Regions from separate parts of the Gelidimonas diazotrophica genome, predicted to be linked through region 3. Evidence: riboswitches for the same ligand, from Rfam matches in the RefSeq annotation. Region 3 holds a riboswitch; each other region holds the start of a gene.
The links. Region 3 has a riboswitch for cobalamin ahead of bluB (5,6-dimethylbenzimidazole synthase). Riboswitches for the same ligand answer to the same signal wherever they lie in the genome.
Positions count from the first base shown of each region.

Region 1: it holds a riboswitch for cobalamin, as region 3 does, so the genes downstream of both, KGFNPO_RS06175 (CbtB domain-containing protein) here and bluB (5,6-dimethylbenzimidazole synthase) in region 3, are expected to answer to the same signal.
Region 2: it holds a riboswitch for cobalamin, as region 3 does, so the genes downstream of both, KGFNPO_RS06180 (TonB-dependent receptor plug domain-containing protein) here and bluB (5,6-dimethylbenzimidazole synthase) in region 3, are expected to answer to the same signal.

Region 1 covers NZ_CM146349.1:1,318,885-1,329,029, forward strand. Annotated here, with positions in the region: gene KGFNPO_RS06145 (precorrin-8X methylmutase) at 1-547, opposite strand, end outside; gene KGFNPO_RS06150 (cobalt-precorrin-7 (C(5))-methyltransferase) at 553-1,257, opposite strand; gene KGFNPO_RS06155 (putative cobaltochelatase) at 1,424-3,349, opposite strand; gene KGFNPO_RS06160 (cobaltochelatase subunit CobN) at 3,362-7,447, opposite strand; gene KGFNPO_RS06165 ((2Fe-2S) ferredoxin domain-containing protein) at 7,440-7,784, opposite strand; gene KGFNPO_RS06170 (CbtA family protein) at 7,961-8,746, opposite strand; gene KGFNPO_RS06175 (CbtB domain-containing protein) at 8,764-8,961, opposite strand; cobalamin riboswitch at 9,138-9,369, opposite strand; gene KGFNPO_RS06180 (TonB-dependent receptor plug domain-containing protein) at 9,572-10,145, opposite strand, start outside.
Region 2 covers NZ_CM146349.1:1,329,108-1,339,252, forward strand. Annotated here, with positions in the region: gene KGFNPO_RS06180 (TonB-dependent receptor plug domain-containing protein) at 1-1,241, opposite strand, end outside; cobalamin riboswitch at 1,313-1,546, opposite strand; gene KGFNPO_RS06185 (PLP-dependent cysteine synthase family protein) at 1,553-2,203, shown strand; gene KGFNPO_RS06190 (DUF3563 family protein) at 2,529-2,813, shown strand; gene KGFNPO_RS06195 (hypothetical protein) at 3,232-3,480, shown strand; gene KGFNPO_RS06200 (metal ABC transporter ATP-binding protein) at 3,435-4,211, shown strand; gene KGFNPO_RS06205 (metal ABC transporter permease) at 4,208-5,083, shown strand; gene KGFNPO_RS06210 (metal ABC transporter substrate-binding protein) at 5,120-6,025, shown strand; gene panC (pantoate--beta-alanine ligase) at 6,034-6,873, opposite strand; gene KGFNPO_RS06220 (segregation and condensation protein A) at 6,940-7,782, opposite strand; gene KGFNPO_RS06225 (DUF3460 family protein) at 7,843-8,052, opposite strand; gene KGFNPO_RS06230 (NADH-quinone oxidoreductase subunit B family protein) at 8,162-8,674, opposite strand; gene KGFNPO_RS06235 (hydrogenase large subunit) at 8,674-10,145, opposite strand, start outside.
Region 3 covers NZ_CM146349.1:3,262,409-3,272,553, forward strand. Annotated here, with positions in the region: gene KGFNPO_RS15180 (FAD:protein FMN transferase) at 1-332, opposite strand, end outside; gene KGFNPO_RS15185 (4Fe-4S binding protein) at 343-2,448, opposite strand; gene KGFNPO_RS15190 (cache domain-containing protein) at 2,872-3,762, shown strand; gene KGFNPO_RS15195 (porin) at 4,057-5,103, opposite strand; gene KGFNPO_RS15200 (TonB-dependent receptor family protein) at 5,563-7,719, shown strand; gene bluB (5,6-dimethylbenzimidazole synthase) at 7,732-8,481, opposite strand; cobalamin riboswitch at 8,524-8,711, opposite strand; gene KGFNPO_RS15210 (TonB-dependent receptor) at 9,094-10,145, opposite strand, start outside.

The DNA of each region.
Region 1 (10,145 bases), 1.9 Mb from region 3:
CCAATGGCTTGGCAGTGCCGGAAAAACAAACATAGACGCCGCCGAAACCCATGCCTTCTTCGAGCATGCGGGCGAGCTTGGCGATTTCTCCGTTGGCATCCGGATCTGTGGTGCCGCGTCCAACCAGCACCAGACAGGATTCATCGCGCCGCACTGTTTGCGCGGAAAACGCTTCGGCATCAACGATACGTTCCTGGGCCAGTTGCAGCAGTTGCGGATGCAAATTGAGCGGTGCGCCAAAATGGAAGTCGATCTCGGGATATTCTCGGGCCAGCGCCAGCACCTCGCTCGGCATGTCATTCTTGGCGTGGCGCGCACCCAGCAGCACGCCGGGCACCACCGCAATTTGCCGCACGCCTGCAGCCAGATTGGCTTTAACCGCTTGGTCTATCGTCGGATTGGCAAATTCCAGATAACCGTGACTGACTACATGCTGTGGCGCACGCGCACGGACCAGCTCAACCAGCGCCTCGAACTCGCGCACGCCATCCGGATCGCGGCTGCCATGACCGGCAACGACGATGCCGAACTGAGCAGGATTTTGCATCTGCGTCATTTCAACTCCGCTGCTTCGATCTGGCTGGACATCGGATTTCGCGTGCGGATCAGCATGATGCTCATATCGGAGACATCGCGTTGTGCGCATTCGGCCAGCGTACCGCGCCATTCCGCTTCGTCGCGTGTCAGGTTTTCCCATACTTCAGTCGGATGTTCTGGCGAAATGCCATTTTCAAGCAGGTAAGCTGCAATATGGCGTGGCATGAACGAGCGCGCTGCGTCCCACGGGCAGGGGATCACGATGGCATTGCGATTATCTTCAAGTACATGCACCAGATGACGTTTGAACGGAGTCAAATCGCCGCGCCGATGAAAAGTGATGAAGGTGGTTTCATCAAAGCAGACCTTGCCGCGTGAGGCCAGAATTTGCGCCGAGGAAATGCCGGGCAGGGTTTCCACCGGATGGCCGCAGGCGCGCTCGACCCGTTCCAGATATTGGAAGCCGCTGAAGTGGATGTCACCCATGAAGACCACCACGCAACGCTTGCCGGCGTGGTGTGCTGCGGCCACTTTTTCCAGTTGTGCCACTTGATCGCGATAATTCATCAGCACCACTTCGGCGCTGGCGGGAATGATGCTTTGCACGACGTTGACCACGGCGTCGAATCCGGCCACCACGTCGGCATCACGGATTAACTCTGCACCGCGTTGCGTCAAATAACCGATGTCGCCCGGGCCTGCTCCAATACAGATAATCATCTCTGCTCCTCAATAATCGTCAATGGGATTGATGCTTCCCATGGTCATTTGGACTTACTCAATATCCAGTAGCGCAGGCCTCCGTGCCTGCGGCTCGGTGCAGGCACGGAGGCCTGCACTACTGGTAATTCGCAATATTTTGCGTAAGTCATGTTGCTCATGTTGCTCATGTTGCGTTCATGCAGCCACGGATCGTCAGCGCCAGACTTTCCGCCGACAGTTCTTCCAATGTCAGACATTCGGCCCCTAAAGCCTGCGCCAGTTGTGCGGCCCGTCCCAGGCGCAGATAACCGGTTTCGGTATCGAGTACCAGCGCCGGAATACCGCGCCCGGCCAGCATCTCCGCCAGCGCCAGGGTTTCACGCCAAGGATCGCCGCCATCGCGCAATGCCACGTTGGCCTTGCCGTCACTGAGCAATACCAGCAATGGGGGCGCACCGTTGGCAGCGGCCTGTTCTAGAGTTTCCAGCGCCAGTTGCAGCGCGTGTGGCAACGGTGTACGGCCGCCGGTGGGCAACTCGCGCAAGCCCTGTTCGGCACGATCGATGCTGCGGGTAGGTGCCAGCAGCAGCGCCGCTGCGTCCCCGCGAAAGGAAATGACTGCCACTTCGTCACGCCGTTGGTAAGCATCGGTCAGTAGCGCCAGTACCGCACCCTTGACCGCTTCCATGCGACGCTGCGCAGCCATCGAACCGGACGCATCCACCACGAACAGGATCAGGTTGGCGCTCTTGCCGACGCGAATCTGCTGGTGCAGATCGCTCTTGCTTACTTTTAATTCCAGCGGATTACCTGGTGCGGCAGTACGCAACGCTGCGCTGCGCAATGTAGCTCCGACCGCAAGGCTGGTTGGATTCTGATCCGGCACTGCACGCACCACGCGACCACGCGGCGCATCCGCGACCGCGCTGCGGCGGCCGGCAATGGAACGCGCAGAAATCGCGTCCACTGCAATCCGCCGCACAGTGCCGCTGGCTGCGGCGGCGAATACCTGCTGCCCGGTTTCTTGTTCTGATTCTTGCTCTGGCTGCGGCCCGTCTTCCTCGGATGATGTATCGGCTTTCTGCTCCTCGGGCGGCTGGCTGGCTTGCTGCATTAATTCGTCAAGCCGATCCTCATCTAGCCCCGGTTGTTCGAAAGGCTTGCGCCGACGACGGTGCGGCAGCACCAGTTGCGCCGCACTGCGCACATCGTCGGGCGTTACCTGCAAGCGCCCGACGAGTGCCGCCAGCGCACGCGATGCCTTGTGCATCACGATATCGGCACGCAAGCTAGCGACATCGAATTCGCAGCACAGATGGCTGATCAGATCGAGCAGTGCATCATCCAGTATCACGCTCGGCAACAAGCGCTGTGCGGTGGCGAGTTGCGCCCGCAATGCATTTTGCTGTTGAGCCCAGGCGCTGACGTAGCCGGCCGGATCAGCTTCAAACGCAATGCGACGGCGCACCACCTCGGCGCGCAAGGTTTTCTCGCGTGGTGCCACCACTTCGACCATCAAGCCAAAACGATCCAGCAGTTGCGGGCGCAGATCGCCTTCTTCCAGATTCATGGTGCCGATCAGCGTGAAGCGCGCCGGGTGCGTGACCGACAGGCCTTCGCGCTGCACCGAATTGATGCCCATTGCCGCCACGTCCAGCAGCACATCGACCAGATGATCTGCCAGCAGGTTGACTTCATCGATATACAGAATGCCGCGGTGCGCTGCCGCCAGCAAGCCGGGTTGAAAGGTTCGTTTGGCACCCCGCAATGCACGTTCCAGATCAAGTGTGCCGAGCACCCGGTCTTCAGTTGCACCGAGCGGCAGCGTAATGAAAGGCACCGCACAAGGCTGCACCGTTGCATTCGCGTTACTGCAAATCTCGCAGTGAACGCAGGGTTTGCCCGGCAGGCAGTTAAATGCACAGCCAAGAATACGTTCAATCGGAGGCAGAATATCCGTCAGCGCCCTCGCTGCAGTGCTTTTGGCGGTGCCTTTATCGCCCCGGATCAGCACCCCGCCCAGAGTGGTATCGACTGCGCACAGCAGCAACGCCGTCTTCAACTGCGACTGTCCGACGATGGCGGAAAATGGAAAATGCATGTTTGTCATTTTTTTCTAAGTTTATATGCCGCGCGGAGTTTCGCCGCGTGCTTCCAGCAGAGTTTCACTTTGCAGATACAGTTCGCGCAGCGCTTCCAGCGTTTGCGGTTTCGGCTCGGCCCACATGCCGCGATGGGCGGCTTCCAGCAGGCGCTCGGCGATGGCGTTCTGCGCCCACGGATTGGCTTCCTGCAGGAAGCGCTGGATCTCGGGATCGAATGCATAACTGCTGGCCATCTGCTCGTACATCCAGTCATCCATCACCTGGGCCGTGGCGTCGTAACCGAACAGGTAATCGACTGTTGCAGTCAGTTCCAGCCCGCCCTTGTAACCATGCCGCTGAATGCTCGCCAGCCACTTCGGATTGACCACGCGTGAGCGAAAAACCCGCAGAGTCTCTTCCTTCAGATCACGGACCTGAGCCCGCGCCGGATCATGGCTGTCGCCGAAATAGCGGCGCGGCTGCTGGCCGGTTAGGGCGCGGATGGTGGCGATCATGCCGCCGTGAAATTGCAGGTAATCGTCGCTATCGAAAATGTCATGCTCCCGATTGTCCTGATTGTGCAGCGCTACCTGAACGCCGGACAGCCGGACCCGGAACGCATCGCGCTGGTCTGTCCCTTGCGTGCCACGCGCATACGCATAGCCGCCCCAGTTGACATAGGCTTCAGCGAAGTCGGCATCGGTTTGCCAGTTTTTTTCCTGAATCAGCGGCAAAATACCCGCGCCGTAGCTGCCGGGTTTAGCCCCAAAGACACGATAGCCAGCGCGTTGTGATGCCTCTTCTTGCGGCAAGCCCTTGCCAATCCACTGGCCCAATTCAGCCAGATAATGCTTGCGTACGAAATTCTGCGATGGCGGCTCGTCGAGCTTGATCACGGTATTAACCGCATCATCGATCAAGTCAATCAACTGTGGGAATGCGTCGCGGAAAAAACCGCTGATACGGGTTGTCACGTCGATGCGCGGACGTTTTAGCTCCGCCAGCGGCACCACTTCGACACCGATCAGCTGACGGTTCTCCGGCCGCCACACCGGGCGCACGCCGAGCAGCGCCAGTATTTGCGCCACGTCGTCGCCGTGGGTACGCATCGCGCTGGTGCCCCAGATGCTGATGGCGACACTTTCCGGATAATCCCCGGTTTCGCGCACATGGCGCGTCAGGACTTCGTGCGCCAGTTGCTGCCCGACGCGCCACGCTGATTGCGACGGCACGCTGCGCGGATCGACTGAATAGAAATTGCGTCCAGTCGGCAGGATGTGCGCCATGCCGCGCGTCGGCGAGCCACTCGGCCCTGCAGGAACATAAGCACCGGACAAACCGCCCAACAAATTGTCGATTTCGTCCGAAGCACGGGCCAGATTCGGTACCAGTTCGCGGCAGGCAAAACCCAGTACCCGACGCAAGGCGTCGTAGCGGGCGCTGTTATCTGTCACAGCATTTTTTTGCGCAATGCTGCGTGCTGCAGGTTCTTTTACTCGATGCTTGCTCACTTGCGAGAGAACACTGCTGCGCGAACGCAGTGCCGGTTGCAGCAGCGGCCGACTGACTGCGACGCTATCGGCATCCAGGCCGGCAAATATCTTGGTCAGCACTTCGTCAATGCGCGATGCAAGATAATCGTGCGCCTGCAATTCGATGAACAATTTGCGGCACAGCACATCGATTGCCTCCAGCGCATCGGCACGCGTGACGACAGGCCGTTCGGCCAGGTGACCCAGAGCGCTGACGACATTCAATCGACGTCCCTTGGAATCCAGCAGCATCTCGATTTGCAAGCCGAATAGCCGCGCCACTTCCGCCTGCAGGCCGGGAATATCCTGATTCGGCAGACGTGTCAGCGACACCAGCATGTCCACCAGTTGCTCGTCTTGCGGCGACTGCCCGAGGATATGCAGACCGTCGCGGATTTGTGCCATCCCCAACTCACACAGGTAACCGTCGAGGTCTTCAATCAGATGGGCGACATCGGCACCTTCCATATTTGTCAGCGCAGCCGGAAGTGCTTCGTCATGCTCATGTGGATGTTCGTGCCCATGTTCATGCTCATGATCGTGTTCGTGTTCGTGTTCGTGGTCATGATGCAGCAGTCTGGCCTGCAGATCCGCATCCAGATTAGTTTGCTTGACCAATTCCCATATCTGTTGCTGCAACAACGGCAGCTTGGCCGGATCAAGAACCTCGACTTGATAATACTCATCCACCAGTTGCGTCAACTGGGCCAGCGCGCCATAGGTGTCGGCGGTAGTCATCGGCGGCGTCAGGTGATCGACGATGACCGCATGGGCGCGGCGTTTGGCTTGCGCGCCTTCGCCCGGATCGTTGATGATGAAAGGATAAAACAGCGGAATATCCGCCAGCAGCGCATCCGGAAAACAATGCTCCGACAGGCCAACGCCCTTGCCGGGCAACCATTCGAGCGTGCCATGCTTGCCGACATGGACGATAGCATCGGCGCGCCACTCGTCGCGCAACCAGCGATATAGTGCGTAGTAATGGTGGGTCGGCGGCAAATCCGGCTGATGATAGATCGCGTCCGGGTCCATGCCGTAGCCGCGCGGCGGCTGCAGTGCCACGAAGGCATTGCCCAGTTCTATCCCCGCCAGCGCCAGATGATCATCATGCAGATAGGCAACACCCGGCGCTGCACCCCATTGCGCAGTCATTTTTTCCTGCATTTCGTGCGGCAAATCGGCAAACCAATCTGCGTATTGCGCTGATGACACGCGGCCAACTGCGTGCGTCAACTGCTCGCTGGTGAGATAGGTATTGTCGTAGGCGCAGCGATCAATCAGCGCGTGGATCAGTGCGGTGCCGCTCTCGGGCAACTGATCAATTTGGTAACCGGCGTCTTGCATTGCGCGCAGGATGTGCATCAGCGAGGCAGGCGAGTCGAGGCCAACCGCGTTACCGATTTGCGATGCCTTGCTATTGGAATTGGTGAAGATGAAAGCCACGCGCTTGTCCGCATTGGGCAAGCGTTTCAACTGTGCGAAGCGCGCCGCCAGCCCGGCTACACGCGCCACGCGATCTGGTACAGGTTCGTATTCGATCAGCTCTTTCGCATGGCCGGCAGCCCTGGCCTTGAACGACACCGGCACGCTGATAATGCGCCCGTCAAACTCCGGTAACACCACGTTCATCGCCGCATCGAGCGGGTTCAGACCACGCGCCGATTGCTGCCACTGATCTTGCGTCATGCCGCTGGTAATGGCTTGCAACACTGGCACATTCAACTGTTCCAGCGCGCTGACCGACCAGCCGGCCGGAGTTGGCCCGCCCGGCGTGATCTCGCCCATCGCAAACGAGGTGGTGTTGATCAGCACGTCGATATGCGAAACTGGCTGAGCGTTGATTGAACTCGTGAAATAAGCCAAGGCAGTCGGCAGCTGTGCGCCCCCATCGCTGCCGGCACGTAGCGATGAGGTGAATACTGGCAGCACATTCATGCCGTGCTTTTCCAGCGCATCGATTAACGCATCGACAAAGCGCGTATTGCCGCTGATCCAGTGCGCACGGTAGAAAATGATGCCGACGTTCGGCCGCTGCGATCCATGCACTAATTCGCGCTGCGCCAGCCAGTCATCGATGCCAGCACCCTGGGCTAAATCCGGATGGTAGATTCCATGCTCGGGCAAGGCAACCGCAGGCTCGTAAGCGAAGCCGCTCAGTAGAAAATGATCGGATACATAACGCAGGAACTGGCCCAGATTCACGCTGCCGCCAGCTTGGAAATACGCCAGCGCCTGCTGTAATACATCCGATGCAACAGTCGATACAGCCGCCAGCTCCAAGTCAGGTTCACCGGTGCCGCTGATTGCGATCAAATGCAGACCGCGATTCTGGACCTGTCGCAGCAGTTCGGCAAAACCTGGAACGCCGCCAAGACGCCCCAGTACCCGCAAGATAATGATTTGTGCGTCGGCGAGTTCATGCGTCAGCAGAGCCGCCATCTGCGTTTCGCTTTCCAATGCCTGTAAATTTACGCCGGCAACAGCGGGAAATTCTTGTGGCAGTTGCGCCAGCGCACTCTGCAGCACGGTCAGATCGTTCGGTGCATGCGTCAGCAATGCGATTTGGGCACGCGCCGCCATTGCTTCAGACATGTTGGTTTTCCTTTTCCAATGAGCAGGTATCGCCTTCAGCCAAACGATGAAAAATCAGATCGCTGACCTCGCGCCCACCTTCCAGATGCTCGACAACGATACGTTCCAGCGCTGCCTCGTTGGCGCATTGGTACCAAACGCCTTCCGGATACACGACGAGAATCGGCCCCTTATTCTGGCAGGCAACCATGCAGTGGGTTCTGGTACGTTTGATGCGCAGTTCCGGGTGGGCGTCAATCTTCTCCCCCATCAGTTCGAACATGGCTTGCGCCTGCACGCCATCTTCGGTGCAGCGCGGCCCGACGCACATGAATACATGTCTGGTGTGGGTTCTCATCAAATTTTCTACCGTCCGGGTTTGCAGCATGGAATTCGGTACCCGACTAATTTAAAAAAACAAGGAGTATGATAATTTTTAGTGCATTTACCGCATATATTTATTGCGGTAATGCAATATACTAATATCAGTATATATATCCGCTCATCCCCGTGAAAGTGGGGGTGAGCGGATTTTCAGGGGTTACTTCTTGCGTGCTGAATAGTTGCGAGCTTCTTATAAAACAAGCCCATCAAGCCACCCAGCGCCAGCCAGAACACGGCATTCGCAATCGTCGTGGCATGGATGAAAGCCTGCGCAAGTTCGGCGGGTGCTGCGCTTGCGTGAGTTTCCGGCTGTGGCGCACCAATCAGATGTGGAACAATCAGCAACAGTGCGCCGAACAGTTTGAGTTTCCAATTACGCGTAAAAATCAGCAACGATAATCCGCCCGCCGTCACAACCACAGTGGCGAGCCACCATAGTTGCCGATCTGCCAGCGGCGCTGCTGCGGTGCCGGGCACCTCCGGCGGCAAGCCCAAAGAAGGCGCAACGAAAAAAACCGCATAGCCAGCCAGACCCCACAACAAGCCGGAACGCCAGCCTCCGGCATCACCGCGCAAGCACAGGCCGCCGCCCAGCAACAGCCCGAAACCAACGGCCAGACTGATATTGGCCAGCGCAGTGAATATCGTCCGCTCCAAACCATCAGCCGGTTGCCATGCATCCGGCGCATGTTCGTGTTCGTGCGCTTGTTCAGGGGTATGGGTATGGGTATGCGTATTTTCAGCATGTGAAGGAGCAACAGCAGCATCGGATACTGCGGCCGCAGCCGCAGCTTCCTCATATACTTCGGCCTTCGATATGATCGGGCTAACCTGAATTTTCTGAACAACGGTCAATGTCAGACCCGCCAGCAGACCCGCCAATGCGGCAGCGGTAACGATGCGCTTGAATGCCGCCATGTTAATGATCCCCGACATTGGTATTGGCATATGCATCAGTGACAAGGAAAGCCGGCGGAATGACGGCCGTCATGCGCGGCATTATGCAAGGCTGAAGTCTCGGCGAAAGCCGCGCCATACAGCAGCACCAGTCCAAGGCTGCCGGCAAATAAAACGGGTATTACTTTGTCTTTCCAGACAGTTGAGCGGGACCGCGAGCCGACGTTATCGAGCAAACCAGGTATTGAAGACATGTGACACTCCATCTTAAGGAAAACACCCAAGCCATGACAATAATCAGCGCAGAGATAGATGACATCTCCATAGCCAATCAGCGCCATAAGCACATGAATGAGCCTGTATGTTAAGAAGGAAGTGATAGACGGAGGGCGCAAAAGGCCAGCCATCTGCATCGCCCTCCGCGATACAAACTCTACGATAGCTTCAGGCTGGTCTCCGGGCTTACGAGTGGAATTTCCTTGTTGGGTTTTCCTAGATTTGCGCCTTCCCATGCATTGCACAGTGGCTTACTGCAAATCTTTTTACTCGATTACCGTTGCGGGGGCAGCGTCGGATTTGTTCTTTGTTACAGAAAACTTACCGACTTCCCATTTCATTCTACAAACGACTGTTTGCGGAATACCTGAAGCAAAGAAAATTATTATATGCGCCGAAGTTGATACAGACAAGCCATTAAAACGCGCTGTTCAGTCAAAGCGGCATCGTTCATCAGGCTTGCAATTCGTGCATTTCCAACGGCAAACACAAACATCAAAATGGTTAAAAATCGTAGCGCGCAGAAAGCTTCAACTGGCGGCCGAACGACAGAATTAACCCGGTCAGTAGCAATATCCGTCTTACTTTTTACTTCATTGCATAACGTACGCCGACAAACAGGTTCGAGCCTGGTGTTGCATAATCTTTTGCTAACTCATAGCCCTTATTAAGCACATTATTCCAGCGGCCGAACAAAGACCAGTTGGGAGCAAAATCATAACTGGCGTAAAGGTTTAGCAGGCTGTAACCAGCCATCTTAACGTTTCCAAAATCAAGGCGATCACCGGAGAATACCGCTTCAGCACCGGCTTTGAGCGCACCGATACCATATTCGGCGGCCAAGCTACCGTGCCGTTTGGCTCGACGAAAAAGGAGGGTGTCGGTGGTCTCATCACGCGGGTTTTGCAGGTCTAGCGACCCGCGCAATGTGAAATTGCCCAGTCTGGTGCTTGCGCCCAGAGACAGACCTTCCAGCAGCGCCTGATCCACATTAAAGGCACAACCGAAAGGATGGGTCGCCTGCTGCACCGGACAAATATTGGTATTTACCAGCAAATCGGTAATCCGATTATGGTAATACACAGCACTCAACTGCGACTGTCCATCGTCGTAGTGGATACCGGCTTCAGCATTTTTGCCCTTTTCCGGTTTGTTAGTCGCG
Region 2 (10,145 bases), 1.9 Mb from region 3:
GCGCTGCTCAGGCGATAGCCATAGGCCAGGCTGCCGGTCGCATGCGAACCGAACACCGAATTATCGTCATTGCGCACGCTGACGCTGGCCAGATGCGCGCCGCGCTTGAGCTGGTAAGACGCGGCGAACGAATTGGTGGTGCGGTCGCCACTCAATGCTGCTGTACTGGCATCCACTTTTTCCTTGCGTTGTTCGACGAGCAGTTGCAGCAGATCGGTGCCCAAGGTCAGATCATTCTGCCAGCTGAGGTTGGTCTGTGTGGTGTCGAAAGTGGATTTCTCTTGCGGATTGAATGGGCCTATCGCGCTGAAGGAGTCCGATTTATCGGTCGATTGGGAGATCTGCACCCGGCTATTCCACCAAGGCAATAGCTGGTTTTTCGAATACAGTGCATAGCTTCCCAACTCGCTTACGCTACGATCATCGAATGCGCCAGAGCCATTGTCGAACTGCGCATCCAGTCTGCTTTGCAGGAAAGTCAGGCCGACCTCATACCCCTTGGCCAGATCCAGAGAAAACTGGCCGCTGGCGCTGTCTCTTTTATAGCCGTCCTTGTCCGGGTTGAAGGAAGAGTTACTCGGCTTGGTCGCCGAAAAACCGTCGGCCTTTTCATGCGAGGCGCTGATCGCATAGCGGAACCGGTGCTCGCCGTCGGTCGAGCCGGATACGCCGGCATCCAGCGTGCGCGTGTCATAGCTGCCGAAGCCAGCCGCGGCGTTCAGGCGCGGTGCTCCATCACCTTTTTTGGTGAAAACCTGGATCACGCCGCCCACCGCATCGGCACCGTAGATGCTGCTCAAAGGCCCATAGACAATTTCGACGTGGTCGATCTGCGACAGTGGTATCGCCTGCCATGATGCAGCACCCGTCGTGGCTGCGCCAGTTCGCACGCCGTCGATCAGCACTACGATCTGGTTACTGTTGGCACCGCGCAGAAAAACCGTGGAATTGCTTCCCGGCCCACCGTTGCTACTTATTTCAATCCCGCGTTTGCGTTGCAGCAGTTCAGCTAGCGAACTTTGACCGGAATTGGCGATTTCTTCCGAAGAAATGCGAATGTTGTCACTTAGTACCTCCGTCAGAGGCTGTTCAATTCGCGAAGCCGTCACCATAACCGGTGCCAGCGTTTTATCGTTATTGGTTTGGGCGGATGCAGGGGCGATGCAGCAGGCAGATAAGGCAGAAGCCAGCGCAAGCGGCTTCCAGGCCGGCGTACGGCTGGGGAGGGTGGAGAAAATCATGATGTCGTTTCAAATAAAAATCCCCCGACCTGCGTCCCCGCAAGCCGGAATCAACGAAAGTGCGGGTTCGCGCGCTTCCACCTATTTTGGCCGGTATCCGGGCTGACAAGTCAGACCGCCTCACCTTCCCGTGCGAGTTGCACAGTGGTCCTGAGAGGCGGTTTGTCACTGAAACTCATAGTGACGCTTGTTTTACCGTTGCGGGGGCAGCACACGTTGGCGGGTGAGGGTGTCATCTACGCCGTGTTTCCCGTTTAACTGCAGACATGGGGATGTCTGCGGGCACCAAAACGTGCGTATTGTATGTTGCAATGCCAGCTTGCGACAACCGCACTCTAAAAAATCTTGTGCTGGTTGGCAATACGCCTTTGGTCCGTATCAACCGCATGGCGCAGGGCGCGGTTGCCACCGTGCTTGCCAAACTGGAATTTTACAGTCCGGCGCACAGCGTCAAGGACCGGATCGGCGTGTCCATGATCGAGGCCGCAGAGCAGGCTGGCCTGATCAAACCCGACACCATCATTGTCGAGCCGACCAGCGGCAATACCGGCATCGCGCTGGCCATGGTGTGCGCGGCGCGCGGCTATCGCTGCATGTTGATCATGCCTGACACCATGAGCCGGGAACGGCGCATGCTGCTGCGCGCTTACGGTGCGGAATTGGTGCTTACTCCGGGCAGCGAAGGTATGCCGGGCGCCATCAGGAAGGCCGAGGCACTGGTGGCGTCAGATGCGCGCTACTTCCTGTCGCAACAATTCAAGAATGCGGCAAATCCCGAAGTGAATCGCCGCACTACGGCTGAAGAAATCTGGAACGATACCGACGGCCAGGCCGATATTCTGGTGGCCGGGGTCGGCACCGGTGGCATTATTACCGGCGTGGGTGAAGTATTGAAAGCACGCAAGCCCGGCTTTCAGGTGATTGCAGTGGAGCCGGATGTTGTCCTGCGGCACCAAAGGTAAGTAGGACGGATTATGTTGCGTTGCGGAATAATTCTTATACGGCAAGTCGCAGCCTATACGTAAATTATTTATTGGGTATTTTAAATTATGTGAATGCTGTTATTCCGCAGTTGCTGGTTTCTCTACTTTGAAGCGATTTCGCTTTGTTTTTTTTGGTTTTTACAAGAATTTTGCTTCGAAGTAAATTTTGTTACGGTAAATCGCTTACCTTAAGATATTCTTTTGATGAATAAAACGTATAGTAAAACATAATTTGATTTATATCTTTCTGTGCCTATACTTATACTGCATTGCAGCATTTTAGATTACACAGAAGGAGTAAATTATGTCCATCAATACGCACCCAGCAAGTAGTTCACCTAGACTCAACATTCTGCAGTTCATATATTCGCGAGTGGTTCCAGTTGCGGCTGACGTCGGCGCAGAACGCAAACCCATGGGATTTTTCAAGCGCTTGGGTCAAAGGATTGAGCGCAAGGATATGGAGCGGAAGGAAGCTTATTTGGCTGATGCGTCCGATATCTATGACCTGGAACATCGGATGAAACAATTTGAGAACATGCGTTCTAATAATTCCAGTCAATGGGGCAACAATTCAAGGTACTACTGATCTGGTCTGATGTGTTTTGTGGTTTTCATGCGCAATTCAGGCTCCATAGCCCATGTAATGTAATTGAAAAAAATCAAACTTCACTGAGCCCGATCCATAATCGTCAGGTTTGGTGCATCCAGCCAATAGCGGCTAAACATTAAAAATCAATTAACTGGCTGACGCAGTGCACGCGAACTGAAGTCGCGCTGCGCCGTTGGGAGGTTGGTAATGTGCCTGTTTTTGGTGCACTAGCGCGGCATGAAAACCAAAACCCATCCCTATGCCGAGATTGCCCCTGATACAGGAACGCTCACTCGCTGCATCATTTTCCTTGCAGGTTTGCCAGCCATTTTCGTGACAATATAAGGGCAATGTTCGCTGCAACATTCCCTTGAATACTTACTTGCCCTTCAAATATTGATTGCAACTAGGTTGCATGTTTCTGTTCGTCTCTGTCATACTGCTTGCAACCGAGTTGCATGTAGTGCGCTGCCTTTATGCGTTTGTTCCTTCAATATTTAAACGATTGACTTCAATCATGTCTTTTCGCACGCAATCTCCACGAAGCTTTGTTTTTGCCGTGCTGGCTTGGCCGGCTTGGTTACGTGTGTTGGCGATTTTGCCGGCTATTCTTGCCTTATGGTTAGGCGTGTTGTGGGCGCTGGCAGGAGAATCGCCGTGGTGAGGCTGGATGATCTTACGGTTGCCTTTCGGCGGCATCCGGCTCTGCACCACGTAAGCGGACAATTTGCCAAGGGCTCACTGACGGCCGTGACCGGCCCCAACGGAGCGGGGAAAAGCACATTACTGAAGAGTATTCTGGCCTTGTTGCCGGTCAATAGCGGGTGCGTCAAGGTTGCTCCGGATTTGCGGCGCACCGCTTATTTGCCGCAACAGTCGGAAATCGACCGTAGTTTTCCGATTCTGGTGCGCGATTGCGTATTGCTCGGTTACTGGCAGCGGGTAGGGCAATTCGGTGCGATTTCTTCCGCATTGATGGCGCAAGCAGAATCAGCATTAAGCGCAGTCGGCCTGGATGGATTTTCGCAACGCGCAATCGGGTCCTTGTCGGCCGGCCAGTTCCAGCGCGTGCTGTTTGCCCGCATGCTGTTGCAGGATGCCGATTTGATCTTGCTCGATGAACCATTCAATGCGGTCGATAGCAAGACCACTGCCGAATTGTTGCGCATTGTCGCATCCTGGCATCGGGAAGGCCGCACGGTGATTGCCGTGTTGCATGACCATGCGCAGGTGCGTAGCTATTTCCCGCAAACGCTGCTGCTGGCGCGCAACGTGATTGCCTGGGGCGATACTGCAACGGTCATGACGGATGATCATTTGCGCCAGGCCAAAGTGATGGCTGAGGCGTGGGACGAGAATGCGCCGCTGTGCGAAGTTGGCGTTAGGGCGGCATGATTAGTGATATTTATCAATTTGCCGTCGCTCCCTTTCAGGAGTTCGCCTTTATGCGCCGGGCGCTGGTGGCCACTATCGCTTTGGCGATGAGCGCCGCGCCGCTCGGTGTCTTGCTGACCTTGCGCCGGATGAGTTTGTTTGGCGATGCGTTAAGCCATGCGGTGTTGCCCGGCGTGGCGGCGGGTTTTTTACTATTTGGTTTGTCGCTCACGGCGATGACTATTGGTGGTTTTCTGGCTGGCATCATCGTGGTGGCGATTGCCGGGTTGATTAGTCGCTATACCGAATTGAAAGAGGATGCCAGTCTGGCGGCGATTTATCTGGTGGCGCTGGCGCTGGGCGTGATACTGATTTCGCGTCGGGGAACCCAGCTCGATTTATTGCATATTCTGTTTGGCAGTGTACTGGGAGTGGATGTCGGCGGTTTATTGTTGGTGGCCGGCGTTTCTACCTTCAGCTTATTGGCGTTGGCGATACTGTATCGCGGCTTGTTGCTGGAGAGTTTCGATCCATCCTATCTGGCGGCCAGCGGCAGCCGCGGCATCGTGCTGCAGCAGACATTTCTGATGCTGGTGGTATTGAATCTGGTGGCGGGTTTTCAGACGCTGGGGACGCTGATGGCGGTCGGCTTGATGATGTTGCCGGCCGTATCGGCACGGCTCTGGCATGACACTTTGCCAGCACAATTGCTGGGCAGCATGCTGCAAGCCGCCTGTGCCGGGTATTTCGGACTATTGCTGTCGTACCACATTGATACGCCCTCGGGGCCGACCATTATCGTCTGCGCCGGTGTGCTGTATTTGGCCTCGCTGCTGTTCGCGCCGCGCGGCTGGTTACCCAGGTTGCGGCGCTCCTCGCATTTGCAGGGCTGAATCTATCCAGTTTCCCACCTCACGAAAGAATACAAAATGCATCAATTTTGGAAAATCCCGTTTGCGGTCTTGGCGTTGCTGGCGTCGACTGCAGGTGCTGCCGCTGCCGCCGATAAATTGCCGGTAGTGGCGAGTTTCAGTATTTTGGGTGATTTGGTTTCGGTGATTGGCGGCGAGCGGGTTGCGGTTTCCACGCTAGTAGGTCCGGACCAGGATGCACACATGTTCTCACCGTCACCGGCGGACGCGAAAAAGGTGGTGCAATCGAAGCTGGTAGTGGTCAATGGCCTGGGTTTCGATCAATGGCTAAACCGTTTGTCGGGCGCTGCCGGCTATACGGGCGCAACGGTGGTGGCTTCCAGCGGCATCAAGGCGCGCGACATGTCCGATGAAGATCATGCCGACAAGATGCATGCCGATCCGCATGCATGGCAAGATCCGACCAATGTCATTACCTATGCGGGAAATATCGCCGCTGCGCTTGGCAAAATCGATCCAGCCGGAGCGCACTACTATCAGGACAATCGTGATCGATATGTGAAATCGCTCAAAGAACTCGACGGCTGGGCTACTCAGCAGTTTGCACAGATCCCGGCGGCCAAGCGCAAAGTCATCACTTCGCACGACGCTTTTGGCTATCTGGGGGCGCGTTACCGGATCACATTCCTGGCTCCGCAAGGAACCTCGACTGAGAGCGAGGCCAGCGCCAAGGATGTTGCCAAACTGATTAGCCAAATTCGGCGCGAGCGGATTAAGTCCGTGCATGTAGAGAACATGAGCAACCCCAAGTTGCTGCAACAACTCAGCCGCGAAGCAGGCGTCACCATGGGCGCCAAGCTCTACGCGGACGCTTTGTCCGGTCCGCAGGACGCTGCGCCCACTTACCTGAAAATGATGCGTTACAACATCGAGCAACTGATGCTGGGACTGAAGTTGAATTGAAGATTGCCTCAGATTTCGAGGTTATCGATCAAGCGTGTGACGCCTATCTTGGCGGCGCACAACGCTACTAACGGCACACCTTCTGCCAGATCGCCGGCAGAGGGCGGTTGGAGGTCGATGCGCTTGCGCACGGCTACGTAATCCGGCTTCCATCCGCGCTTTTCCAGTTGCGCCATCGCGTGCCGCTCCAGTTCGAACATGTCGAGATGGCCGGTCCGGACTTCTTGCGCCACCGCGTTCAAGGTCTGGAACAGGTGCGGCGCTTCGGCCCGCTCGTCGTCTGTTAAATAGCGATTGCGCGATGACAGCGCCAGGCCGTCGTCTGCCCGATAGGTTTCGGCTGCGATGATTTCAGTCGGTAGTGCAAATTGCCTGGACATGTTGCGCACGATCATCAACTGCTGGTAATCCTTCTTGCCGAATACCGCCACCTTGGGTTGCACGCACGAGAATAGTTTCAATACCACCGTGCTCACACCGGTGAAAAAACCGGGGCGAAACTCGCCTTCCAGGATATTGCCCAGATCGTTTGGCGGCTGCACGCGGTATTCCTGCGGTTCCGGGTAGAGGTCTTTTTCGGTTGGTGCGAACAATACGTAGACGCCTTCTTTTTCCAGTTTTTCGACATCGGCCTGGAACGTACGCGGGTACTTGTCAAAATCTTCGTTGGGACCGAACTGCAGGCGGTTGACGAAAATCGATGCCACCACAGGGTCGCCGTGCCGGCGCGCCAGGCGCATTAACGACAGGTGCCCCTCGTGCAGGTTGCCCATCGTGGGAACGAATGCGCTACGCAACTGGCCGCGTAACTGATCGCGCAACTCTTCAATCGATGTGACTATTTTCATGGAATTCTTTCAGGCTTATGTCAAGTGTGCGCCGGCATTTCGGCAAGGACGAATGCATTTTGATAATCAGGTCGGCGCGTAAGCCAGCCGTACGTAAATCGGAGCAAACGGCTCTGCCTGGGTAATTTCTATCAGGGTTTCTTTTGCCAGTTCGAGCAATGCGACGAAATTCACCACTAATACCGGGATTCCGCGCGTGCTATCGAATAGATCCGAAAACTCGACAAATTTGCAGCCTTGCAAGGCACGCAAGATGCCCGACATGTGTTCACGTACCGAGAGTTCTTCGCGGCTGATCTGGTGGTGCTGGACCAGCGTAGCCCGACGTAGCAGGTCGGCCCATGCCGATTCCAGTTCTATGACGCTAATATCGGCCCAGCGCACCACACTTTGATCAACCAGTACTTGTGGCAGCAGGAAATCGCGCCCTAGTTGCGGTAGTGCATTGATCTGCAGCGCAGCCAGCTTCATTTGTTCGTATTCCAGCAGGCGGCGTACCAGTTCGGCGCGCGGATCTGCGGCTTCGTCGCTGCTATCGTTTTTCCTGGCCGGCAGCAACATGCGCGATTTGATCTCGATCAGCATGGCCGCCATCAGCAGGTATTCGGCTGCCAGTTCGAGATTGTGGATGCGCACCTGCTCGACGTATTGCAGGTATTGCCGGGTTACCTGCGCCATCGGGATGTCGAGGATATTGAAGTTTTGCCTGCGAATCAGATATAGCAACAAATCCAGTGGCCCCTCGAACGCTTCCAGGAAGATTTCCAGCGCATCCGGCGGAATGTACAGGTCAGTGGGCATGCGCAACAGCGGCTCGCCATACAATTTGACCAGCGCCGGCGTTTCAACCGGACTATCGCTGGCATTCACGACTGCTTCATCAACTGCGGTTGCGGCGTTTTCCTGCATCGACGGTTGTGCCGGTTGTGCCAGCTGTACCCTGAGTTGCACTTTCTGCAACTGGCGCTCTTAAACTTTGTTTTGGTACACGTAAGCCTGTTGCTTCACCTGCGAATCCTTGTTGCGCTCTTGCGTATTCAGATCAACCGGTTCTCTGTCCCACAGCAGGGCGCGCCCTTCGCGTTGGCTTTTTTCGATGTTTGGATTTTGTTCCTTCAAATTCTTGAGGAACAGGGTTATTTCGGATTCGTAGCGCTGGAATTGTTTGGTGAGTTTCATTATGTTTTTGATTGCCTGGTAAGTTCAAGACATTATTCTACCTTGTCTCATGGCGATTTTAACCAAAGGAAAAAGTAGTTTGTGCAGCGATACACTTGCACAATTCGTTTTAAGCGCGTGCAGATACCGCTGTCAATATACCCCGCAAAATGTCGATTGGTTTTGGCGGGCATCCGGGCACGGTTACATCGACTGGGATTACATTGGAGACGCGCCCGCAACTTGCATAACTTTCGCCAAAAATCCCACCAGTGCAGGCGCATGCTCCAATTGCTACGACAAGTTTTGGATGCGGTATAGCGTCGTAGGCATACTGCAAAGCGGCTTCCATGTTTTTTGTCACCGGGCCGGTGACTAGCAGCATATCGGCATGGCGCGGACTGGCAACGAACTTAATGCCTAGTCCTTCCATGTTGTAGTAAGGGTTGCCCAACGCCTGTATCTCTAGTTCGCAGGCATTGCATGAGCCGGCATCTACTACGCGAATACATAAGGCGCGCCCAAGAGTATGCAGAATTTCCGTTTGAATTTGCCCATGTTCCGTGCGCCAGGCATCATGCGGCTCGGGTGCTGTTTCTGTCGGAATCCCAACATGCACGATTTGTTTAAATAGTTGCCACATCAGAGGTCATGTCCCGAATAGCTGAGGTTGAAGGATTTGTTGATCAGCGGAAAATCCGGAACAATATTGCCCATGATTGCATGTTGCAGAATAGGCCAGTTCTGCCAGGAAGGATCGTGGCAGTGACAACGAAGAATCTTTCCTTGCGCATCATTTTCTAACGCCACAAATACCGCGCCGCGCCAGCCTTCTATCCAGCCTACGCCTAAACCATCGGTACTGGGTTCGGGTAAGGAGACTGTGGTTGGTCCTGGCCGTAATTGATGCGCGATTTCCCGCAACAGACGAATGGATTCGAAAATTTCTTCGAACCGCACAAATACCCGCGCCGCGACATCGCCATTATTGTGCGTCGCCATGCGAACATTGAGTTGCTCATAGGAACTAATGGGTTGATCGGCCCGCACGTCCCATGCCTGCGCGCTGGCCCGTCCGGCCAAACCGCACAAGCCGAGCTCTGCCGCCAGTTTCGGCAACACACGGCCGGCGGTAATAAACCGGTCCTGCAAGCCCGCATGCCCTTCATAGATGCTGCGAAGCGTTTTGACTTCTGCCTCAATGAGTGCACACTGCGTCATCATCAGGTCTATGCCAGAGGCGTCAATATCGATTGCCGTGCCACCGGGGACAATACAATCCATCATGAAACGGTGGCCAAACAGTTGATCATTCAGTCGCACCCAATCTTCTTTCAGCAACATGAACTGCGCTAGTCCCACCGCAAAACCAGCATCATTTCCGATCCCGCCCAAGTCGCCCAAGTGATTGGCGATACGTTCACGTTCCAGCAGCATTGCGCGCAACCATTGCGCGCGCGGCGGTATTTGGCATGCGGTTGCGGCCTCAGCGGCCATGCAATAGGCCCAGGCAAAAGCGACCGTCGAATCTCCAGAGACGCGTCCCGCAAGCTTGTATCCATCAGCGATATGAAGCCGCGTAAAAAGCTTATCGGTACCTTTGTGGGTATAGCCGAATCTTTGTTCCAGACGCAAAACTTTCTCGCCCACTACCGAGAAACGGTAATGCCCAGGCTCGATAATGCCGGCATGAATCGGGCCTACGGCAATTTCGTGTACGCCGTCTCCCGCTACCGATACAAACGGATAGTTTTCCAGCTCGCTGTCAAATTTTTCCAGTCCTGAAACCTGTTGCCGTAGCGGGAAATAGTCTCTAGGCCACCTGCCGTGATTGAGCCAGGGACGCACATCCTCTGCTCTGTTCGCGCCAATGCCCAACAGATCGAAAATTGACCGTTGCATGCGCACTGCAGCGGGGAACACCCCGGACAGGTCCGGATATCCTTCCTGTTCGCTCACCACTAGCCGAAACCAAAGCAATCCCTCTGCCACACAATATGCTGCCGAGATAATGAATTGATCGGTCTCTGGCGTTCTGTGGGTACCCCAAAGAGAGATTAGGCGTCCTCCTTCAGTCTGGATTATTTGCGCAATGCGCACCCAGTCCTGCCTCC
Region 3 (10,145 bases):
AGATGGCGATCGGGCGCATCCACGATGCCGTGCCGATTCAACTGGAAGACCTGGCTGCGCTCCTGATACAAACTCATCAGCGCATCGATTTTCTTGACCTGCTGTAAGGCGTCCTGAATCGCTGCCTGCGCCGATAGTGCATCGCCATGCAATACCTTGATAGTCACTGTGGTGCCGAAAGCCAGATCCGAACCTGAATACAGTGCCAATCCTGGGCCTGGCCATGAAGAACGGTGCAGCGGATTGGGCAGTGAACTGACGCTCGCCATGCCAGCCAGACCCGCCAGTGCGCCCAAACCGAGGGAAGCCGATAGTAATGTACGTCGCCGCATCGCAATGCCCTTAAGGTGTCAACTCAGTAGTCACATCAGTAGTCACATCCTGGATTGGAATGATTCTGGCGCGTTTCTTTTCCAGCATCAGCGGCGCGCATCTTGCATCGCTGGCATGAATCACCATGCACTCCATGCACTGGAAACATTCGTCATATTGGATATTTCCAACGGGCGTGATCGCCTGATAGGCGCATTGATAGCGGCAAGTCTGGCATGGCGTTCCGCACTCTTTGCGGCGCGGGAGCCAGTTCAGAATTCGAAAACGTCCCAGCACTGCAAGGCCGGCACCAAACGGGCACAGGAAACGACAAAAGAACTTGTACACAAACATGCTGGCGACCAGCAGGCCCAGCGCATACGCGACAAAGGGCAAGGAGCGCACGAAATTCAGGGTGATGGCGGTCTTGAACGGCTCCACCTCAACCAAGCGGTCCGTGATATTGGATGAAAAAAATGTGCTGGCCAAAATCCCCGCCAGTACCAGGTATTTAATCCGTTTCAGCCGGCTATCTGTTTGTGGCTTGAGCCTGATTTGCGGGATTTTCAGCAGCGTGCCGATTTTGGCGGCAAATTCCTGCAGCGCGCCAAAAGGACAGAGCCAGCCGCAAAATGTCCCGCGGCCCCAGATCACCAGCGAGATGCACACGAACACCGACAAAGTCACCGTCATCGGGTCGTATAGAAAAAAACTCAGGCTGCGACCAGCAATCAATGCCTGCAACACACTGGTAAAGTTGACGATGGACAATTGGCCCTGCGCATACCAGCCGATGAAGAACAAGGTGAATAACAGGTACATATTTCTGAATGCGGCGAAACGGCGCTGCTGCGCGACTAGTCTTTTTTGCCATGTCAGTGCCAGCGACAAGAGTGCCAGACCGATCACCAGTACGGCGATTTCACCCCGCCTGTCGCGCCAGATGCCGCCCCAGGATTTATTGTCGCCTTCCGGCACAGTATAAAAGCGTGCCGGGAGCTTAAAACTGAAGGTGAAATCCCGGGTGATTTTCTCTGGATAGATGACTCCTTTGGTGCGCGTTACCGGCAGCACGAAATCGAGCGGTCTGGATGGGTCCAGCCCTGCCTGGCTGATGATCCTGAAAACGGTGACCGACTCCATATCCAGAGCAGTACCTTGATCTGCCTTCAGTGCAAGATCGAGGTTCAAGTCCCGCATCTCAATCGGCAATTGATCCTGCTTCAACGCTATCCGATCCGGCGTGGTGCCGCGAATGAAGTCGTCACCAAGAATGCTGTAGCGCCCTTTCGACATCACCAGAATGGCTTGATCGCCCGGCTCCAGCCGCTCTTGCAGCTTGTTCCAGGCAGTCTCGCGCAGCAGATTGCGGCCGATGCTCGGCACCGACACATAGGCCATATATACATCAATGAACGGATCTTCCGGGTGCGCGATGGCGTCTGCATCGAGCCCGCTGCCGTTGGTCCCAACGAATTTCTTTTCGACCTCGGCATTGCCCAGCACTAGATGCTTGATCAGGCCGGCATCGATCAAATCCTTGACAGTGTGCGATTCCAAAATATCCGGTTTGATCCGCGCCATCAAATCCGGGTCACGGCCTTCGGCGAAACCGAGTTTCTTGCGCGCTACCTTGAGTGCGGAAGACAGGATGCTTTGGTTGATGATGCGCACCGATGCGGTGGCTTTCGAGACGCCGTCCAGTTGTGCGGTTGCAGCCGATGCACTCTTTACGCTATTGGAGCCGGTCAATATTTTGATGCTTTGCTTGAGCGACAGGCTCTTATATTGGCTGACGAAAGAATGCAGCGGGCCTTCGCCCAGACCATCGAGAAACACCGGCTCATGTTGCGAGATGACGCTGACATCCAGAAAATTGCCTTTCGGATCGAGTGCAATCAACAGATTGATCGGCACTCCGGAAAAACCGGGAATGGGCGCCAGATCGATCGATTCGAAAACATAAGCCACCAATCGATTTTCGGTTGCGTTCTGCTGGAAGATGGGCCACACCTGGATTGCCGCATCTTTTTCACCGACGATATAGGGCACTGGATATATTTTTACCAGTTCCGCGCGCGTCATGACTCCGGCCAGCGCGGCGGAAGCAGCCAATAGGCACCATAAAAAACTCATGCATTGCCAAAGCAGCACTGCGGATAAGTACCGGGAACCCGTGTTCAGCGAAAATAAATAGTGTGGGTGAATCTGATTTTTCATGCGCACGCCTGAATAGATATACCGGCTATTTTCTTTCGATCAATTTGATGTATTACGCATGATCTGTGCCAATACGGCATTCAGGCACTGCAGCGCCGATGTTGTTTCGATCGCATCTGCAATCATTATTTTCGATGTGTCATGCAATGGAACAACAGTTTCAGATTGGAGCAATCGGCCCCTGCGTAGCAGGCTGGCGCAATTGCTGGTACCGCGCGACTTGATGCAAAAAATGATGGCCTGTATTTTGCTAGTTCATCCCTAACACTTTTGCAATCCAACCACGCAACGCGCATTCCGGCATGGAATGGGCTTTCATCTTCTGACCTGGAGTACATCATGAAACGCAATCGCTTGGGCTTGCTCACTCTGGCCGTAGTTTCGGCCTTGATCGCAGCACCGGTAGCCAGCGCTGCCGAAGCTACCGCAACCAAACACCTGGGCGCGATTGAGCGCTCCGAAGCCAAGCGCGCCACCGGGCTGCTGGAGCGCGCGGTTGACTCCCTGCAGAAAAATGGCCCCGAAAAATCTTTCGCCGCCTTCAACGATCCCAAGGGTAGTTTCGTCAACGGCGCTTACTACGTTTTTGCGGTGGGACTCGATGGCTTCATGCACGCCAACGGCGGCTCAATGATTGGACTGGCAGGCAAGAATCAGATTGACCTGCGCGATGCTGCCGGCAAGCCTTTGATTCGGGACTTGCTGGAGCAGGCTCAAAATAACCCAACCGGCACCATTGAATATCGCTGGCTGAACCGCGTCAGCAATCACGTCGAAAGCAAGGTCAGCCAATACCGCAAGGTGGGGAAATATATTGTCTGCGTCGGTTACTACACACCGCGCGCCTCGATGGAAGAAGCGCAGGATTTACTCGACAAGGCAGTCGCATTCCTGAAAAAATCAGACGGTAATACCGCATTCGCAGCCTTCAATAACCCGCAGGGCGGCTTCATGCATAACGATCAGTATGTATTCGTGATCGGTATCGACGATGGCAAATACCGCGCATCCGGCGCATCGCCGCAGCTGACCGGCATGGATGTACGCGGCTTGCGGGATGCCGCCGGCAAAGCACTGATCGAAGACATGATCACCATGGCAAAACAGAAGGGCAGCGGCAGCGTCGATTACGTGTGGCGCAATCCGGCTACCAACGCGGTGGAGCCGAAGCATTCTTTAATCCAGCGCGTAGACAAACTGTTGCTGGGCGTCGGTTATTACACCAAGTAGCGTTGGCTGCGACTGGCGCCAGCGCTGCAATGACGCCTCGCATTCAACATATGAGTATATTTTATATTCACAATAAACATATGCGGTAAATGCCATTAAAATTGCAATACTCCATGTTTTTTATAGATCAGAATCGCATTTATCCGGGCCAGACCTTGCGCATTTCGCCGCTGGCTGCATGATCTGAGTCTTGTCTGAATCTTGTCTGAATCTGGTCCGATTCCCGCTGCCGCTTGCGTGTGCTGCAAATAAAAAAAGCCATCCCGCGGGATGGCTTTTCGCAGTTGCCTGCGCTTAGAACGCGTGCTTGATACCGACATTCAGCAAGCTGGTGTTGGTGTCGGACGCAGTGCCGCCGGCCACCACGGTAGTACGCAGACTGGCTCCCGCATCTGCCCTGGCATAGGCTAATTGACCATACAGCGTGGTGCGCTTGGACAGCGCATATTCGTCGCTCAAAAGAAACGTCGTGGTCTTGTCTGCGCTGTTATTTTTATCCTTGCCCAAATAAGCTGCAGCGATGACGGTGTTGTTAGATGCCGTTTTCCAATCCACCCCTAAACCAAGCACACCTACTTTGCTGGTCTCGACGAAGTTTGCATCTTTATTCACGCCCCGCAGGTAGTTCAGTTTGCCGGTGAAAGCGCCGATGGTATAACCGGCGCCCACCGTATAAATACTGCTGATCCGGTCGGAAGTGTTGGGCTTATTGGTGGACTGGTACGCGGCCGACAATGAAACCGGGCCGGCGTGGTAGGTGGCGCCCAGGGAAACCACCGCACCGTTACCTTCGGACACGCTATAACCGCCTGCAACACCTACCGGGCCAATCGTATTGCTATACGAAATGGCGTTTTGCAGGAATACGCCGACATCGTTGTTGCCGTTGTTACCGGTGGTAAGTGCGCCCGAGTTGTAAGCCCATGAATACAGGCCAGAGAAATTTTCGCGCAGACCGCGAGGATCTGTCGCAGCAAATGCCAAAATTGCAGGGCTGTACTGGTTGCCTAAAGTCACCGTGCCGAAGCTGGCGGACGAAATCCCGACGTTGGATTGGCGACGGAACAGGCGCGGGTCCGATACGCCGGTATCGGCATAGAAGTGACCTTCAAGATGAAAGCTTGCTTTCAAGCCATCGCCCAAATCTTCCGAACCGCGAAAGCCCCAGATGCTGGGTGAAATACCGCCATTCGCCAGGGAAGTCGAAGAAGCACCGGCTTGTGCATGATTTTGCGTCGATAAACCCAGATCCAGATTTCCATACACCGTAGTAGAAGTCTGTGCCGCAACAAAACCTGAAACCAATGCCAAGACGGCACCTGCTATTAATTTTCTTTTCATCGAATGCTCCAATATCGTTTGATTAAATCGCTACCGATTTTCCAGGCACCTGCCTATCACCTGAAATAGATGGAAATGGGTCAAGGTCTCCTCTAAATTTTCTTGGTATCGTTCAATGCATCAACTGTTTGATGCACGATGTCAAAGGCAAAAGGCATGCCTGATGGCAAAGAAATCGGTTTATGCCTGTGCGTCACGCAAGCAATCGCGGGCGATCGCAGATGCAAAACGATCGGGACTGTAGCGCCTGTATAAAATCGGATCACATGGAAAAAATTCTGCGCAATTTTCGATCGTTTCGAGTGCCGCTCAGATTGATTTAAAAATGGCATGAGCAGTCAACGAAACCATGGCAGGTATTTTGCTTATAGCTCTTTACGGTTTATTGCCATCCAGAAAATTACTTGATACATATCAGTTGGCAAAGAACCGCAATTCCAACAACGATAGAGACAAACCATGCCACCGCTTCGCCACTCCTTACGCCATCCTTTGCGCCTGACCCTGTTTGCGGCTATTGCCGCGGCCTTTGCGCCGCTTGCCAGCGCTGACGACAGCAGCGCCGAATACCCCGCAGCAGAAGTCAAGACGCTCGCGCCCATCGTGGTCACCGGCAGCCGGTTCGAACATTCCAGTTTCGATCTGCCAGCTTCAGTTGATGTGCTGAATCGAGAACAGATCACTGCAGGTCAGGCCCGGGTCAATGCGTCGGAAGCGCTGGCGGCGGCGCCCGGATTGGTGGTGCAGAACCGGCAGAATTACGCCCAGGATTTGCAGATATCGTCGCGCGGTTTCGGTGCGCGTTCCGCTTTTGGCGTGCGCGGCGTGCGCCTGCTCGCCGACGGCATTCCCGCCACCATGCCGGACGGCCAGGGTCAGGCCGCCACCTTCAACCTGGACATGGCCGAGCGCATCGAAGTATTGCGGGGCCCCTTTTCCGCCCTGTACGGCAACCATGCGGGCGGCGTAATCCAGCTTTTCACGCGCGACGGACAAGGCGCGCCATCAGTTGAAGCCAGTGTGCTGGGCGGCAGCAACGGCAGCTGGAAAACCGATCTCAGCGCCCAGGGCAAACCGGGCGCGGTCGGTTATGTGCTGGATGTATCACGCTTCAGCACCGATGGCGCACGCGACCATAGCGCCGCCACCCGCGACCAGGCGTTCGCCAAAATCACTACCCAGCCCGATGCCGACAGCCGCCTGATGCTGGTGGCCAACGGGCTGCGCCAGCACGACACGCAAGACCCGCTCGGCGTAAGCTGGGGCACCTTCCAGCGCGACCCACACGCCGGCGAGATCGACCCCACCGATACCCAGAACCCGCGACGCACCTTTGCCGAACGTTACAACACCCGCAAGAGCATCGACCATCAACAAGTAGGCGTCAGCTACCAGCGGCGCTTCGGCGCGGACAGCCTGCAGTTGACCGCCTATGCCGGCAACCGCAAAGTCACCCAGTACCAGTCTTTTTCCAAAGGCTTCCAGGCACCTGCCAGCCACTCCGGCGGCGTAGTCGATTTCGACCGCAGCTTCGGCGGCGTTGACCTGCATTGGACCAGCGTAAGCCAGCTCGGCAGCGGCAGCCTGACCAGCACCGTCGGCCTCGACTATGGCCGCTCCAGCGACGATCGCCAGGGTTTCGAGAATTTCATCGGCAACCAGTTTGGCGTCAAAGGCCGGCTGCGCCGCGACGAAACCGATACCGTCACCAGCCTCGATCCGTATCTGCAAACCGAATGGCAGAGCGGCGATTGGGTGCTCACTGCCGGCCTGCGCCACAGCAGAATGCGCATCGCGGTGGACGACCGCTTTATCAGCAATGGCAACGATAGCGGCAGCATAAATTACCGCCGCACCACGCCGGTACTCGGCCTGCTGTACAAGGTCACGCCGGCGCTGAATTTGTATGCCAGTGCGGCGAAAGGATTCGAGACGCCGACGCTCAACGAGCTGTTCTATTCCGGCAGCGGGGATGGCTTCAACTTCAACCTAAAACCGGCGCATAGCACCCATATTGAAGTAGGCGCCAAGGCATTGCTGGGCAGCGCTACGCGGGTCAATCTCGCGCTATTCCAGGTGCGCACCGACGATGAACTGGTGGTGGACGCTGCCAGCGGCGGACGCACCAGTTACAAGAACGCCGGCGCAACCCTGCGCCAGGGACTCGAATTGTCGCTCGACACTAGCTGGAAACACGGCTTTTCGGGCCGTCTCGCGTTGACCGGCCTGCACGCCGTCTACGACCAGAGTTTCAATAACGTGCCGGCCGGCAAAAAAATACCGGGCGTGCCAAAAGCCACCTTGTACGGCGAACTGGCATGGAAAGATACGCCTTCCGGCCTGAGCGCCGCAATCGAAGCGATAGCCAACAGCAAGGTCTACGTCGAAGACAGCAACACCGAAACCCCCGCCCCCGGCTATGCGGTCGCCAACCTGCGGCTCGGTGCCGAGCAGCAGGTCGGCGTCTGGCGACTGCAGCAATTTGTGCGGATCAACAACCTGCTGGACCGCAATTACATCGGCTCGGTAATCGTTGGCGACAACAGCAAGCGTTTTTACGAGCCGGCGCCAGGGCGCAACTGGATGCTGGGAGCCAGCGCGCAATACGTGTTTTAGAGCCGGTCTGGCTTAGCGGCCGGCTTCCTGTGCGGCGGCCTGGTCGCGTTGCAAGTGCCCGATCAGGGCTTGCTGGTCATCACGATTGCCCCACTGGTTGAAATACACCAGTTCTTCGATTGGCAGTCGGGGTAGCCATCCAGCACTTTCCAGTTCCGGTTTGGCATAGAAATGGCTGACGTAGCCGACGCACAGATAAGCGATGGGGGTGATGCGCTTCGGAATTCCCAGCGCTTGCTGCAGTGCGGCCTGGTGGAAAATGCTGACCCAGCCCACACCCAGACCCTCGGCCCGAGCGGCCAGCCACAGGTTTTGTACCGCACATACGCTGCTGTACAAGTCCATGGTCTTCATTTGGGTACGTCCGACTACCACTGGACCGGTGCGCTCGCGGTCGCAAGTGATGCAAATGCCGACGGGCGACTCCAGAATCCCTTCCAGTTTCAAGGTCCGATAGACGTTGCGTTTGTCTTCTTCGAACATTTCTGCTGCTTCGGCATGGGCTATGGCAAAGGCATCGTGCACCCGGCGCTTGACCTGGTCCGACTGGACTACCAGAAAATTCCAAGGCTGCATGAAGCCGACCGATGGCGCGTAGTGGGCGGCGGTCAGGACGCGACTCAGTACCGCATCGGGAACCGGCGTCGGCAAAAACTGGCCGCGCACATCGCGGCGGGAAAAAATGGCGTGATAGACCGCGTCACGTGCTGCGTCTGTAAAGGCGTGTGTATCCTGGATGGCTTGCGCCGACATTGTTTTCATGACATTCCCCTAGCGTGAAAAAAAATGCGCTGCCTGGCCGTGCAGCTTGATAATTTTCAGGCCGGTCTTCTGACTCGGATTCATCTGAACCAGGCGCCTTCCCGGCATACGCCAGTGGCATCTCGCCTGGGTCATCCTCCTTACAGCGTTGGGCACGTGGCGGAATCACACCGCCTTCCCGATTCTCCCCTCGCCTTGCAGCGACGGGCACCTGAAGCCGCCATCTTCGAGGTGAAGCAAGGATTGTGTCAAGCCAACGCGTTAATTCTTCTTAACAGCAGTTAGTAGGGCGGGTGCAACCCGCGCTGCTAATCTCTATAGCGTCACGGTGTGGGTTGCACCCGCCCTACCTGGCTTAGAAAACTTCTTGCGGCTATAAATATACTGGATAACGTATATTTTATTACCGCATACAAATAATGCGGAAAAGCACATTTTTATATGCATACTCCCGCATAAATGATAAATCAAACAAGCAGGTCGGCGCTGACTTTTTTTCTGCGTTTCTGTCATTTTCCGTACAAGACGGCTTATTTCAAATCCGCCTGTTCGCTATCGCTGCTTGGCTCTCCGGAGCACAAGAAACCTTATCTTGCGCCCCGTCGCCCAGTCTTAGAACTTGACGTTCAGAGCCGTGTAGATCGAGCGCCCCATGCCTGGAACCGGCACTCCATATGTCATTGGCCTTTGGCCGACATACGCGCCGCCCAACGGTGATGCGTAGAGTTTGTTCAACGCGTTATCCACACCAATATCGAGGCGGACTTGCTTCCATTCATAGCTAGTGCGCAGATTCAACAGGCTGTAGCCGGCGGTCTTGAGCTCGTTCCTGAGTTGCGATACGTTGGTCTTGCCATCGACAAACTGGCCTTCGATGGTGTTGGTCCAGTTGCCAACACGTTGCACCACAGCCAATTTCGCATTCAGCGGCATGATGTTGTAGAGATTGTCGCCGGTCGTATTGTTTTTGCCGTTGACATAGTTCAACATGCCCGTCGCAGTGAAGCTGCCGTAATTACTATTCTTAGCCAAAGGAATGTAACCGGACACATCGACGCCATACAGGCGAGCAGTTTGGTTGGCGAAGCTGAGGTTTACAAAGCCGTCGGTCCGGCTGGGGCAAGTTTTGCCAACGGTAGCGCAGGATGCGGCATCGATGTAATTCTCGACGTGCGTGTAGTAAGGCGTAACGTTCAGCGCCCATTTTTCCTGAGCCGCATCGTGCCAACTGGCGGTGGCGCTGATGGTGTTGGCTACTTCCGGTTTCAGAGCGAGGTTGCCGACATAACCATTGGCATCGCCAAACCAGTTGACCATGTTCATGACCATTTGGTTGTTGGTCGACCAGGCAAAGCGCTCATACAGATTCGGCGAGCGGCTCTTGCGGGCAAAACCGGCTTCGAAGGTGCTGCCGGCATCCGGCGTGTAGCGGGCCAGCGCGGTCAAATCGATGTTGTTGTCGGTCTTCTTGCGATCAGCTGCATTGAATGCCGCGTAAGTAGAGGGTGGATATATGGTCGTGTTGTAACCCTGGACGCTGCCGGTGTTCATCGTCATGGTGCTGCTGCGTATGCCCAATTGGGACTGCCACCGGGGACTCCAGCGGGCTTCCCATTCGCCGAACAGATCGAAACGGTCGCGCTGGCCATCGTTGATATTCCAGA